2 regions of the Brevibacillus sp. NSP2.1 genome follow, and region 2 is predicted to be linked to the other one. Evidence: riboswitches for the same ligand, from Rfam matches in the RefSeq annotation. Region 2 holds a riboswitch; the other holds the start of a gene.
What was found. Region 2 has a riboswitch for cobalamin ahead of M655_RS04850 (energy-coupling factor ABC transporter permease). Riboswitches for the same ligand answer to the same signal wherever they lie in the genome.

Region 1 (7,475 bases), 1.6 Mb from region 2:
CATACTACACCGTGAATTTTGAAAAAGAATACATGGACAAGGTGTTCCAGTATTTTTTGGATGAATATAAACGCGGGCGCACACCGAATCCTGATGTGATGTGCAACCGTGAAATCAAGTTCGGCGAGCTGCTCGCCAAGGTCATGGACCTGGGAGCCGATTACATCGCCACCGGCCATTACGCGCAGGTGAAGTTCATCGACGGAGAGTACAAGCTGATCCGCGGCGCGGACAACAACAAAGACCAGACGTACTTCCTCAATGTGCTCGGCCAGGAGCAGTTGTCAAAAACGATGTTCCCGATCGGGCATTTGCCGAAGCCCGAGGTGCGCAAAATTGCCGAAGAAGCCGGGCTTTACACCGCGAAAAAGAAGGACAGCACAGGGATTTGCTTCATTGGCGAACGCAACTTCCGCGAGTTTTTGCAAAACTACTTGCCAGCCAAGCCCGGCAATATCGAAACGGTAGACGGAGACGTGATCGGGCAGCATGACGGCCTGATGTACTACACGCTCGGCCAGCGCCAAGGCCTGGGGATTGGCGGCGGGCACGGCAAGACCGGCCAGCCGTGGTTTGTGGTGGACAAAGACCTGGAGCGCAACGTCCTGATCGTCGGCGAAGGCTCCAACCATCCCCGCCTGTATTCGAGTAGCTTGCTGGCGACAGACGTAAGCTGGGTGAGCGCGAACAAGCCGACCGAATCGTTTGCGTGCACCGCGAAATTCCGCTATCGCCAGCCGGACCAGCAAGTGACGGTGCACATCCGCGAGGGCAACACCGTAGAAGTCGTTTTCGCCGAGCCGCAAAAAGCGGTTACTCCTGGCCAAGCCGTCGTCTTTTACGATGGGGAAGTGTGCCTGGGCGGAGGTACGATTGACAAGGTGCGTTTGATCGACAAAGAGAATTGAATAACGGGGGAAGCGCTTGGTGGATGCTACGAAAAAGTCAAAAGTGATTATTGTTTCGTTTTTGGCGGGAGCGCTTTTGCTGGGAATACTCGCTTACGTGGGGATGTCGGCCACGAGCAACGAGCACATGACCGTGATCGAGAGCGTCATCAAGGAAAAGGGTGGCGTGATTGAAGCGGGTGGTGTGACAGTGGTTCCTCCCGAGGAGAGTCCCTTCCCGAAAAGCGGAAAGGGCAACACCATCTATCGCATCGTGTACACGAAAGATGGGCAAAGCCTGACAGCCTGGTATCGCTCCGATAACCATTCCTCGATTATCAAGGAACCGGAAGAGTGGATTCTTCCGCATTAAGGATTAACCTGACTGGGAGAGTGAGGGGATTACATGACCCAATATGCTGGACTTCGTGAATTGGCCCAATTGATTCGCAGACTGGAGCCGCAGCTCACAGGGGCGTCCCTGAGCATTTTGGCCCATGAAAATAAAGAAGAGATCGCTTCGCTTCTGGTGGATGGACTTGGCAGCGGCGTTTCGGTTCAAAACAGCTCCGGCGAGTACGCCAACCATCTGGCGAATTTGCGCGTGGGAGCGAACAAATACACGTTTGCCCAGGACTGGCGCGAAGTGTACATCAGCGAGATCAACTACTGCGCCTGTCGGATCCCTCCGGGCGCTCACGGTCTGTTGGTGCACCATACCGACTATCCGGGCGTCATTTACGACGTGTCCCGCAAGCTGGCTGACCACGAGATCAATATTTCCAAGATGAATGTGTCGCGTGAGCAAAAGGGGAAAAACGCCCTGTTGATTTGCGTCACCGACGAAGAGATTACGCCAACTGTCGTAGCTGCCATCGAGGAGCTGCCGCAGATCAACAAGGTGTTGTCTCTGCAATAGGCGAAAAGAGCAGTAGTGCATGCATGGCCGCTCATCGTTTTCGTATGGGCGGTTTTTTGCGTGTGCCGACTGCCTTGTTTGCTTGCTTGTGTGCATGGAGCGAGGCAAAGAAAAAACTGCCCTGACTAGCGGGCAGTTGGCTTGGAAGCAAAGCGAATGGCGTGACTGATGAGGACGTGCAGGACAGACGTGTGGTTTTCGTCCGGAAATTGGCGGAACGACGCTTCGATCTGCCCGTTGCCCATGGCGGACAACCGTTCAGCCATCGCCTGCGCCTTGACGTTGACGTGGAAGCGGCCGTCGTTTTCCAGCTCCCCGATGGCGAGCAGCGCTCTGACCCGCAAGTCGTCTGTGAGCAGGGACGGCAGGCGGCGCTCCTCTTCCAGCAGGACGCTTTCGTTCCAGTGGATCGACGGGCTGCCGGCGATGTAGCATTGGTACGCGTGTGGCCGGGTCAGCAAGGCATGCAGCACGAGCAAGCCGCCGAGCGAATGTCCGAAAATCGTTTGCCGCGTGCGGTCGACGGGCAAGTCCTTTTCGATCGCGGGCTTCACCGTGTCTTCGATGAAGCTGAGGAAGCCTTCTGCCCCGCCCATTTCCGGCCATTCGCCGCCGCGCGGATGAGCGGGCAGCTCGGATGCGGGAACGACATGGGTGAAGTCGTAGTAGCGCGATGGGTGGAACGGCGCTTCTGTCGGGTAGCCGATGCCGACGACGATGGCCGGATCGACGCCCGTTCTTTCCGGAACCCGGCATTGCAGGCGAATCGCTTCGGTCATGGTGCCAAACACCGAGTTGGCATCCAGCAAGTAAATGACCGGGAAGCCGGACGGCGGCAAAGCCACGTCGGGGATGCTGACGAAGATGTGGAACGTGCGGTCGTTGTATGTCATTTTTCTCGTTTGCGAACGCGGAATGGCTACTGCTTCATAAACCGTGCTTTCCATCAGGGGTCACTCTCCAATCGGCCGGTGGCGTTACCTTTTTTGTGCATGAAACCTATTATATGGACGCAAACCAGAGATTGGCAATAGAGAAATGAGAGAGATTATCAGTCGCCAAAATAGAGCATGCCGAGCTTGACTCCTACGATATATTGAGGTAAAGTAAGTTTTACCAACTACATATTGATGCGGACAGGTGTTTGCCACGCTATATTTGGTAGACTTAATAGGGAAGTCGGTGAAATTCCGACGCGGTCCCGCCACTGTGATGAGAGAGTTCCATTTGGTTTTTGCGCCACTGATTCAGCCAATCGGGAAGGCACGAATGGAGCGATGACCCCGAGCCAGGAGACCTGCCTGACCGTCAGCACTGTGTAACCTACGGGAGATAGGGAAGTGTTCGAGCGCTCCATTCGTTTTTCGGCGGATGGATACGATGGGGATCATCATGCGCATTCGACATTTTGGCGTCGGATGCGCTTTTACTTTGGCTAAAAAAGTATAGAACAGCAGTAAAGGATGAGGGACATGTTAATCGCTTTTGATTCGAAAACAGGAAACGTGAGACGATTCGTCAGCAAGCTCGATCTGCCGCACGTGGAGATTGATCCGGAGATGGTGATCGACGAGCCGTTCATTCTGGTCACGTACACGACAGGCTTTGGCCAGGTGCCGGAGAAGGTGGACCGTTTTCTGAAGCGGAATCATGTCTATTTGCGCGGCGTGTCAGCCAGCGGCAACCGCAACTGGGGAGCCAGCTTTGCCAAAAGCGCAGACACGATCGCCAGCCAATATGGCGTTCCGGTCATTTCCAAATTCGAACTGTCCGGTACCGGCCGTGACGTGGAACAATTTACGAGTGGGGTGGCAGCAATTGCGACACATTGAATTGAACAACCAACTGATGCAGCGAGGAAGCGACGGATTTTACCAACTGGAAAAGGACAGAGAGGCAGTCGCGGTCTTCATGGAAGAAGTACAGGCGAAGACGATGACCTTCAACAGCGTGAAAGAGCGCATGGACTATTTGATCGAAAATGACTTTTATGAAAATGTGTATGAAAGCTACACGGTTGAACAGGTCGATGAAGTGTTCCGCCTGGCGCATGACGCTGGTTTTCAATTCGCTTCGTACATGGCTATCTCCAAGTTTTACAAAGACTACGCCCTGAAAACAGACGACAAATCGATGTATCTGGAGCAGTACCCGGATCGGGTGGCGATTGTGGCGCTCTCGCTCGGGCGCGGAGACTTCGAACTGGCGAAGCGGCTGACCGTGTCGATGATGGACCAGCGACTCCAGCCGGCGACGCCGACGTTCCTCAATGCGGGGAAAAGCCGCCGCGGCGAAATGGTCTCCTGCTTCCTGCTGGAAATGGACGACTCCTTGAACTCGATCAACTACGTTCTCGGCACTTGCATGCAGCTTTCGAAAATCGGCGGCGGCGTGGCCGTCAACCTGTCCAAGCTGCGCGGGCGCGGAGAGCCGATCAAAGGCGTCGAGGGCGCAGCCAAGGGCGTCATGCCTGTACTCAAGCTGCTGGAGGACGCGTTTTCCTACGCCGATCAGATGGGGCAGCGCAAAGGCTCCGGGGCAGCCTACTACAACATCTTCGGCTGGGATATCAACGAGTTTCTCGATTGCAAAAAGATCAATGCCGATGAAAAGTCGCGGATCAAGACGCTGTCGATCGGCCTGATCGTGCCGAATGTGTTTTACAAGCTGGCAGAGGAAAACAAGCCGTTGACAGTGTTCGCTCCTTACTCCGTCTACAAGGAGTACGGCGCCCATCTGGATGATCTGGATCTCGACGAGATGTACGACGAGCTGGTGGCAAACGAGCGCGTCAAGAAAAAGGTAGTCATGAGCGCCCGCGAAATGCTCACCAAGATCGCGATGATCCAGATGGAGTCGGGCTACCCGTACATCATGAACAAGACGAACGCGAACAAAAATCACGCGCTGAAGGACATCGGCTCCGTGAAAATGTCCAACCTGTGCACGGAAATTTTCCAGCTCCAGGAGACGTCCACGATTACCAACTACGGCGAGCCGGACATCATTCGCCGCGACATTAGCTGCAATCTCGCTTCCTTGAACATCGTCAACGTGATGGAGCACAAAAAAGTGCGCGAATCCGTGCGCGAGGGCATCGAGGCGATCACCGCCGTGAGCGATGTGACCCGCGTGGAAAATGCGCCAGGCGTGCAGAAGGCCAACCGCGAGCTGCATTCCGTCGGGCTGGGTGCGATGAACCTGAACGGCTACCTGGCGAAAAACAAGATCGCCTACGAGAGCGAGGAAGCAAAAGACTTCGCCCGCACGTTCTTCATGATGATGAACTTCTACTCGCTGGAAATGAGTATGGAGATCGCCATGGCCAAAGGGGAAACCTTCATGGGCTTCGAGCAGTCGGAGTACGCCAAAGGCACGTATTTTGACAAATACCTCGCAAACGACTACCGTCCGCGCACGGAAAAAGGCAAGCAACTGTTCGCAGGCATGCACATTCCGACGCCGGAGGATTGGGCCGCGCTCAAGCAAAAGGTGCAGAAGAACGGACTGTATCACGCGTACCGTCTGGCGATTGCGCCGACGCAGAGCATTTCCTACATTCAGAATGCGACGTCGAGCGTGATGCCGGTTGTCGAGCACATCGAAACGAGAACGTACGCGAACTCGACGACCTACTACCCGATGCCGTATTTGTCGCAGGAAAACTATTTTTACTACAAATCTGCCTATGTGATCGACCAGTTCAAAGTGATCGATCTGGTCGCCGAAATCCAGGAGCATGTGGACCAAGGCATTTCCACCGTGCTGCACGTCAACAGCAACATCTCGACCAGAGAGCTGGCGCGCTACTATATTTACGCCGCGAAAAAAGGCTTGAAGTCGCTCTACTACACGCGCACCAAGCATTTGACGGTAGAAGAGTGCATTAGCTGTGCCGTTTAAGCCGTTTACTGTGAGGAACCATCCGGCATGGAACAAAGTTTTTTCAGAGAAGAGGAACGCCCTAATGAAAGCTGTCAATTGGAACAGGCCAGACGACGATTTTACGATGACGTTTTGGAACCAGAACATCATGCAGTTCTGGACCGATGACGAGATTCCGCTCTCGGATGACAAAATGTCCTGGATGGAGCTCAGCGCTTCGGAACGGGACACGTACAAAAAAGTGCTCGGCGGACTGACGTTGCTCGACACCGTGCAAGGCGGCGTCGGGATGCCGAAAATCATGGAGCATGTGGACGGGCTGCAGCGCAAAGCCGTCCTGGCTTTCATGGGCATGATGGAGCAAATCCACGCCAAATCGTACAGCAGCATTTTCACGACGCTCGCGGCCACGGAGGAAATTGACGAAATTTTTGCCTGGGTGGAGCAGAGTCCGCATCTGCAAAAGAAAGCGGCGCTGATCGCAAAGCGCTACCAGGAGATCGAGACGCCAAAAGATTTGTACATGGCGATGGTCGCCTCCGTTTTTTTGGAAAGCTACCTGTTTTACAGCGGCTTTTTCTACCCGCTCTTTTTGGCCGGGCAGGGCAAGATGACGAGCAGCGGCGAAATCATCGACCTGATCGTCCGGGACGAGAGCATTCACGGCCTGTACGTCGGCGTGCTCGCGCAGGAAGTGTACCAGCGGCTCAGCGTCGTGGAGCAGGCGACGGTCAAAGAGGAGCTGTACGCGCTATTGCACGAGCTGCACCAAAACGAAGAGGAGTACACTGTCTCCTTGTACACAGAGATTGGCCTGGCGGACGAGGTGTTGGCCTACGTGCGATACAACGCGAACAAAGCGTTGATGAATCTGGGGCTGGAGCCGTTTTTCCCCGAGGAGGAAGTCAACCCGATCGTCCTGAACGGGATTCGCACGCACACGAAGCAGCATGATTTCTTCTCGAAAAAAGGCAATGGCTACGTCCGCACGCTCAACGTCGAGCCGCTGACGGATGACGATTTTCGCTTTGAGTAAAAAAGTTAAACGATCGTTTAAAAGGGTTGCTGTCTACAGACGGCAGCCTTTTTGTCGTGCCCGTTACGCGAAAAGGGGCGAGCGGCGCGCATGCACAGGCGCGCGCGAAGTAGCGGATGAGTTGCCCACATTCCTTCCTGTGAGATTTTCTCAATCAAGAATCTTTTATAGAAAGGAATAAAAGAATTCTTCATTTTAAAATACCTTTTCATTCATATTTATGTTATAAATAAATGATGTGTCGGCTCTTTTGATTGCCACCCGGTCGAGCCGAGTTGGGCTTAGGCTGGAACAGCAATGCGGCAGTGACGAGAGTCGCAGAATCATCGAGTCATGCGTCTGGAGGACTGATTTATCTGACAATGAATCCAGTGTTATCCAGTTTGGCTGGAGGCTGGACGAGCCGCTAGACTTCGTGAATTTTTTCACTAATCTGAGGGTTCCTTACAAGGCCCTTCGTTCTTACTCACAGGAGGTTTTTGTCATGCTTCAAAAAGTTTCATATTCGTTTATCGTCATCATCGGATTTATGCTGTTTGCGCTGTTTTTCGGAGCAGGCAACCTGATTTTTCCACCGATGCTGGGACAGATGGCGGGAACGAACGTCTGGGAAGCCAACGCCGGTTTTCTCGTGACAGGGGTTGGCTTGCCACTTTTGGCAATTACAGCGTTGGTGTATTCAGGTAAAGACGATTTGCGTTCGCTCGCAAGCCGTGTGCACCCGCTGTTCGGTCTTGTTTTCACGATT
Region 2 (7,475 bases):
ATGTTCCGATCGGGATCAACATTGGCAAAAACAAAGTCACTCCCAATGAGGAAGCGGCTTCTGACTATATCAAATGCCTGGACATGCTCTATTCGTACGGCCATTATTTCGTCATTAATATCAGCTCTCCGAATACGCCCAATCTTCGCGATTTGCAGGAAACCGAGAGCATGCGGCTGCTGGTGCGGGCGGTGCGCGAAAAAGCGGCGGAAATGGAAGCGCGCGGCATTCAGAAAAAGCCGATTCTGCTCAAAGTAGCCCCCGACATGTCCGACGAGCACATGCGCGATGTCGTGCAAGGAGCGGTGGAAGAGGGCATTTCCGGCATTATTGCCACCAATACGACCTTGTCGCGTGAAGCCGTTCAAGGGCATCACTATGCCGAGGAAGCGGGAGGACTGAGCGGAAAACCGCTGACAGAGCGTTCGACTGCCTGGGTAAAAGAAATTTACCAGGAAGTGGGCGACAAGGTGCCGATCATTGGCGTAGGGGGCATTTTCACGGGGGAAGATGCGTACGCGAAAATCCGGGCGGGCGCAAGTCTCGTGCAAGTGTACACCGGAATGATTTATCAAGGCCCGGGCATCTCCAAGCAAATCAACAAAAAGCTTTTGCAACTGTTGAAGCGCGACGGCTTTTCCCACATCAGCGAAGCGGTCGGCGTGGACGCCAGGTCGTAAGCATAAAAAAGAAGCGGATGCAACAAAGACCGATGACTCCCGGAATGGCGGGGCATCGGTTTTTTTACGCAGTTATACTCCGCTGATTATATTCTTCCGCTTTTTCCCTTGATTCTGTATAATAATGTGGGACAAGCAAGAACTATCTAACAATTGCATATCGTCGGCGATAGGTGCCTTTATGTGCAAGCCGCATAAAGGGTAACAGGGAATCGGGTGAAAGTCCCGAGCGGTCCCGCCACTGTAATCAGGGAGTTCTCTTTGAGATAGAGCCACTCATATTCATATGGGGAAGGACAAAGAGCGCGATGAGCTGAAAGCCAGGAGACCTACCTACTTGCCACACCCAGGAATACCTTCGCGGAAAGGAGCGGTGAATACGAAGCAATAGGACTGTGCCAACGGTCTGTTGTTTTTGTGCGCATACCTCGTCTGCTAGCGGATGAGGTTTTTTTGTTGGTGAAAAAAGAAAGAACAGCAAAGGAGGAGGAAATGTCTTGAATCGATCCCGTTTCGTTTCGACCTGTCTGTTGATTGCAGGCTTTGTCCTTTATTTTCTCGTAAATGAACCGCAGACGTCCCACGCGATGCACATCATGGAAGGGTATTTGCCGCTGGGCTGGGCGCTGTTTTGGTGGGTAGTATTTATTCCATTTTTTATTTTCGGCATTCGTTCCTTGAACAAAATCGTCAAGGAGCATCCGCAAATGAAGCTGCTGATCGGCGTATCCGGCGCGTTTGCCTTTGTGTTGTCTGCGCTGAAAATTCCTTCGGTGACGGGCAGCAGCTCGCACCCGACGGGAACCGGGCTTGGCGCGATCATGTTTGGCCCGTGGGTCATGTCCGTGCTCGGCAGCCTGGTGCTGCTGTTCCAGGCGCTGCTTTTGGCGCATGGAGGGCTGACGACGCTTGGAGCCAATGCGGTGTCCATGGCAGTAGTAGGGCCGATGGTAGCTTACGGCGTCTATCGCCTGATCGTGCGCGGAAACGGCGGACAGCGTTTGGCCGTATTCGCTGCTGCTGCGCTCGCAGACTTGGCTACTTATGTCGTGACCTCCGTGCAGTTGGCTTTGGCTTTCCCGGCTGAATCCGGCGGCGTTATGGCATCGTTCGCGAAATTCGCAGGAATTTTTGCCATCACCCAAGTTCCGTTGGCGATCAGCGAAGGGCTTTTGACCGTGCTCGTCTGGAACTGGCTGCAGTCTTACAATGCAAAAGAGCTGGCGCAACTTCGCCTGCTGAAACGGGAGGAATCGCTGTGAAAAAAGGGATGAACTGGCTGCTGCTCCTGGGCGTAGTCTTGCTGGCGGTTGTGCCGTTGCTGTTGGTGCAGGATTCGGAGTTCGGGGGAGCAGATGGAGCGGCTGAGGAAGCGATCAAGGAAATCGCCCCTGCTTACGAGCCGTGGTTCGAGCCGCTGCTTGAACCGCCAGGCGGCGAGACAGAGAGCTTGCTGTTCGCGGTGCAAGCGGCGCTCGGGGCGGGCGTTGTCGGCTATGCCGTGGGATTGTACAAGGGCCGGCTGGATAAGCATAAAAAATGAATTGGCAGCAGCTTGATTCGCTTTCCTATCAAAACCGGCTGCGATTTTTGCCGCCTGAGCACAAGCTCCTGTTTGCGGGCGTGCTGATTTTGCTCGTTTTGACGGGACATGAATGGTTGCAGATGGCGATTTGTCTATGGATGGGAGTATGGGTAATGGTGTATGCCCGTATTCCCGTCCGTTTCTATTTCGGATTTTTCATCCTGTCCCTGTCGTTTTTTGTCCTGGGGCTTCCGGCGCTGTTGCTGGAAGCAGTAAGAGCGGATGCAGGGGCGGTCGTCCAGGCAGTTGCGGCGTGGAAGATCGGGCCGTATCTGGTCTACGTTCCGGCAAGCGCGCTCGACAAGGTGTGGGTGCTTTTTTGGCGGACGATGGCCAGCCTCGCCTGCTTTGCTTTTGTCTTGTTTACCGTGCCGTTTGCCGAGATTTTGCAAGTGCTGCGCAAGCTGAAACTTCCGGTCATCGTGACGGATTTGCTCATGATTATGTACCGTTTTATTTTCGTGCTGCTTGGCGTCTCTCATCAACTGTGGATTGCCCAGCGCGCGCGCGGAGGCCATCGCGGGTTCCGGGCGATGCTGCGGGATGCGAGCGGACTGGCCGCGCAGTTGTTCGTCAGGTCCATGCGCAAGTACGATGCGCTGTACAAAGGGATGGCAGCGAGAGGCTTCGGGGAAAGCCTGCAGGTGCTTTCCTTGCACACTCATTCTCGCTCCGGCCGATATGAAGCAGAGTCAATCGCAGGCTGTATTTTGCTGATTTTGCTGGAGTGGTGGACAGGAGGGTAATGCTTTGACATCATGGCTGTTGGAATTTGTTGATTTGCACTACGCCTATCCAGGCGGCCGTGGCCCTGTCCTGAAAGGGTTGTCCCTGGGCATTCCGGAGGGGAAAAAATGCGCCTTGCTCGGGCGAAACGGCTGCGGCAAGTCCACCTTGTTTTTGCACGGGAACGGCATCATCCAGCCGCAGCAAGGGCAAGTGCTGTGGCGAGGAACGCCCCTCAGCTACAAACGCGCTGCCTTGCAAGAGATGACGCAAAAAGTCGGGCTGGTCTTTCAGGACCCGGAGCATCAGTTGATCGCCAGCACGGTCGCCGAGGATATTTCCTACGGGCTGTGCAACCGGAACTTGCCCGCCGACGTAATCCGCGAGAAAGTGCGGGCTGTCCTGGACGCGTTTGGCATGACAGAGCTGGCGGACGTTCCGATTCACCACCTCAGCCTGGGACAAAAGCGGCGTCTCGCCCTTGCCGGGGTCATGGTGCTTGCGCCGGAGCTGCTGCTGTTGGATGAGCCTACGGCCTACCTCGACCGTTACCAGACCAAAAATTTGCTGCGCGAGCTGGATGCCATTCACCAAAACGGCACGACCGTGCTGATGGCGACCCACGATATGGACATCGCTTTCGAATGGGCGGAGTGGATTTGCGTCATGGATGAAGGCCGGCTGATTTTTGCCGGAGAGCCCCAGGAGGCGCTGGCGCGAAGAGAAATGCTGGAAAGCCTGCATTTGGGCATGCCGCTGATCGCCGAGCTGTGGGATGCGTTGCCGCCTGAATGGAGGCGGGAGGCGGGCGAACGGATTCCGTGTTCGCTGGAGGAATTAAAAACACGGCTGGCCGGACAGGTGATGGTCCGGTAGATAAGGTACAGGCAAGCGGTCGTCTCGGCGGCCGCTTTTTTGCGTGCCAAACGTCGCGCGGTTTTGGGCATAAGAAAGGGGGGCGGCTGCTGAGCCTGTGGTCGGTTTGACGTTTTGGATGACCGCTTTTGCTTGGCGCTGTCTCATTCTCTTCAATGGGGCTTTTCCTGCCTGCCGGATAACGGGGATTGCGCTGATTGGTGGCGAACGCCGTGTATGGGTGGTTTCCGAGCGCCGTGCATGGCCGCTGTTTTTTTGGGGCATCTTAACCTCAAAATTCCTCTGGAGGTATCGCGATGGAACACGATTCCTTGAGCTCAGGGCTTGCTGGCGTGGAGCAAAAAGAATTCCCCGGCAAAGTCAAAGACCAGCTCATGTTCAATGTCCTGGAAAAAGAAATGACCAACGAAGAACAGGAAAAAAAGGCGAAAGACGAGTATTTGACAGGAAAGTCGTAGCCCGCGCCAAAAGCCCTTCTCGGCCTGGTCATAGCCCCGTCAAGTAGACACTAAAAAAAGACGCTATCTTAAGCGGCGATCGATTCCCGGTATTGGACTGGGGAGAGGTCGCCGAGTTTTTTCTGGAACCGTTCTGTATTGTAGAATTCGATGTATTCAGCGATCAGTTTGCGAGCGTGAGCTATATCTCTTGGTTTCTCCAGATACAACTTTTCCGTCTTCAGGTGTGAAAAAAACGATTCAACACAAGCGTTGTCGAAGCAGTTCCCCCGTCTGGAATGGCTTCCGGTTAGCCCTTGTTCTTGCAACAGATTTGCGTATGTCTTGGTAGTGTACTGGAATCCTTGGTCGGAGTGCAGGATCGCATCTCCATTACCCAGTTGCTTCACCGTAGACAGCACAAGATCAAGATCGTTTCTCTCCGACACTTCCCAAGCAACCGTTTCGTTATTATACAGATCCAGGACCACGGACAGATAAATGAAGTCATCGACGACTCGAATATAGGTAATATCGGTTACATATTTCTTTCTAGCCTCGTCCGCAGCGAACTGGCGATTAAGGACATTGTTGAACACGATGGAGGGCTTGCGGCCGGCAAATGGACGCTTTTTGCGGATCACTGAGCGGATGCCCAATTCTCGCATCAGTCGGCGAACTTTCTTCGTATTTACTTGTAGTCCCTCTTTGCGTAGAGCCGTGCGCATTCGTTTATACCCAAAGTATGGGCGAATGCGGTGAATTGCCAGTATATGTTCCTTTAGGTCGGCATCCTGCTCCACACGTACCTTACGAACCTTCTCCGTCGCCTTCCACTTGTAGTAGCCCGCCCGGGAGACCTCCGCTATTTCGCATAGCATGACCACAGCGTACTTGCGACTCATTTCTTCGATCGTCCTAAACCGGGTTTGCTTATCCAACTTCCCTCCCCGTGTAGATTTGGATTGAGCTTTTTTAGGTATTCGACCTGCGCTTTCAAGTAGTTGTTCTCTTCCTCTAGACTGCTGAAATACTTCTTGATCCATCGCCCTCTATAGTCTTCAAACGTTTCACCGTTTTGCCGTTTCTGTACCCACTCCCGAATCTGCGTCTTACTTTTAATGCCTAATTTCTCCATTATCATTGGGTAGCTCCAATGCTCCTCAACCCGCAAACGTACTGCTTCGCTCTTCGTTGCTTCGTCATATTGCTGCTGTTTTTGCCCTTTACGTGGCGGCATAAGAAAATCCCCTCCGGTCAACAGTGTTGATCTCATCATACCATGAGGTCTTTTTTCACTGTCTACCATGAGGGGATAATACCAGGCCTGCACAAGACGAGAAGGGCTTTTCCTTTTTTCTGTAGCGAAAGGTGCGTATGTAAACACGCTTGTTTTGCATGCTTACTTGTCCTTCTTTTCTGCTTTTTCCTGCCGGTCTTTCAGGATTGATAAAAAGGCCAAAAAATCGCCCAACAGAACCAGCACGGCAGCCATCAACGCCAGATCTTCCGCAGAAAAACCATTGTTCTGCTTCATTTTCCAGCCTCATTTCCGTAGGGATATCCGCCCTTTTTATCTTATGCGCAGCCGTCTGGGACCGTCACGCTTACTGCTTGTCCTGTCGTTTTACTCCCCGTTATCCTGTTGGCTTACTAACCGCTTATTCTGTTCGTTTGCTGACGGGGCCGCATTTGCCTGTACGGAGACAGGCTCCCGAGCGGGTCGTTGAGAAAGTCGGCGAATTTTGTAGGGATATGTCTTTTTCTAGCGAATAAAAGAGAAGGGACCTACTTAAAACGGGAGAAGTGGTGAGATTGTGATTTCAGCTTTGAACAAGACGCTCTGTGTGCAACAGCTTGTCGAGAAGTTAAGGGATAAAGAGCTCGTTCATGTTTCGAGCTTTGATTTGAAAGAAACCAACAAAGCCTTGTATGAATACGTCCATCGGCTAAGCAGCTCGATCGCGATCATTCCCACCACGATTGATTCTGTCATTACGGGGGTCATCCGCTTTCAGGAGGGCTATTTCATTACGCTCGGCATGCTGATCTGGAAGGACGCCACGCAAAAAGGGCCGTTCAAGGAAGGGACGTTTCTGTTTTACAAGCACGACGCAAGTGACGCTCTTGATGATTGCATTCATATTACGAACTCGATTGAAAACCACAACCTGATGGAAAGCCTGTTTTTCGCCTGCTGCGAGAGCAAGGGCGATGATATGGTGTTGAACTATTCGCACATCGAGCACGCTATTAAATACGGCGAGACGTATCGGGATTTGATGGAGAAGTGGAAAAAAGGGTTTGCCTGAAGCGTGGGAGCATTTCCATTATTTAGATGTGAAAGCCAGCCGCCATTCCGACGATATGAATAATGTCATCTAGTATAAGTTCAATTGGGGATAGGCGCGCGACTAAACGAGCAGCATGGTCGGCGCCGTTTTTTTATGTGGCGGAGATGTGGGGGGAGCGGCTATGTCGAAACGTTTGGCGGCCCCGATCCGTAGCCGTGACGATTTCTTAATCGGGAAGCGGCTCTAATCTTTTGCCTGCGTCAATCCATAAGTAAGTTTGTAGCAGCATGCATGGAAGGTATAGTTTGTTTCAATAAATTTTAATGTTTGAGTCATTAGCGTTGCATAAAAAATGAATCCATCTATTGTCAAATTATTCTGAATGACATTTTCAACTTCACAACCAAAAACGAGAACAGCCAAGCAAAAGGTAGCCACTATCCATTTGGTAGTTTTATACATTTATTACAACATCGACAACAACAAACAACACTTACTTCCTTTTCTGTCGCCCTCTGGATGTTCGTTTGGATTGGTAATCCATTCTGCCTATCCATTGTTCAAAGGTCTGCCAGAGAAACACTTTGAGCCATCTACTGATTTGCAGCAGACTGTGCTGACTGTTTCTTTCCAGCTTTACAAGAAGCAACAAGCAGTAAGCAATGAGAGCGAGAAAAACTTGATTCCAGACCGCATTTTCACTTGTTCCATAGAACGTCTTGATCTTTGCGTGTTGTTTCATCCATTTGAAAAACAGTTCTATTTGCCAGCGCCAACGGTAGATGTCGCTCAATTCTTCTGCTTCTAAGTCGAACCGATTGGTGATGATTCGAATACGATTTCCTTTCGAATCATGCGTTTCAATCAGTCGTAACAC

Region 1: it holds a riboswitch for cobalamin, as region 2 does, so the genes downstream of both, nrdI (class Ib ribonucleoside-diphosphate reductase assembly flavoprotein NrdI) here and M655_RS04850 (energy-coupling factor ABC transporter permease) in region 2, are expected to answer to the same signal.

What each region holds. Positions count from the first base shown of each region.
Region 1 is NZ_CP048274.1:2,598,056-2,605,530, forward strand. Features, by position in the region: gene mnmA (tRNA 2-thiouridine(34) synthase MnmA) at 1-908, shown strand, start outside; gene M655_RS13160 (hypothetical protein) at 928-1,260, shown strand; gene M655_RS13165 (ACT domain-containing protein) at 1,294-1,806, shown strand; gene M655_RS13170 (alpha/beta hydrolase) at 1,932-2,753, opposite strand; cobalamin riboswitch at 2,928-3,125, shown strand; gene nrdI (class Ib ribonucleoside-diphosphate reductase assembly flavoprotein NrdI) at 3,279-3,638, shown strand; gene nrdE (class 1b ribonucleoside-diphosphate reductase subunit alpha) at 3,625-5,709, shown strand; gene nrdF (class 1b ribonucleoside-diphosphate reductase subunit beta) at 5,774-6,727, shown strand; gene brnQ (branched-chain amino acid transport system II carrier protein) at 7,212-7,475, shown strand, end outside.
Region 2 is NZ_CP048274.1:1,002,200-1,009,674, forward strand. Features, by position in the region: gene M655_RS04845 (quinone-dependent dihydroorotate dehydrogenase) at 1-680, shown strand, start outside; cobalamin riboswitch at 835-1,031, shown strand; gene M655_RS04850 (energy-coupling factor ABC transporter permease) at 1,178-1,942, shown strand; gene M655_RS04855 (energy-coupling factor ABC transporter substrate-binding protein) at 1,939-2,223, shown strand; gene cbiQ (cobalt ECF transporter T component CbiQ) at 2,220-3,011, shown strand; gene M655_RS04865 (energy-coupling factor ABC transporter ATP-binding protein) at 3,016-3,867, shown strand; gene M655_RS04870 (hypothetical protein) at 4,164-4,325, shown strand; one part of gene M655_RS04875 (IS3 family transposase) at 4,394-5,286, opposite strand; one part of gene M655_RS04875 (IS3 family transposase) at 5,286-5,544, opposite strand; gene M655_RS04880 (hypothetical protein) at 5,707-5,841, opposite strand; gene M655_RS04885 (hypothetical protein) at 6,122-6,616, shown strand; gene M655_RS04890 (IS4 family transposase) at 7,092-7,475, opposite strand, start outside.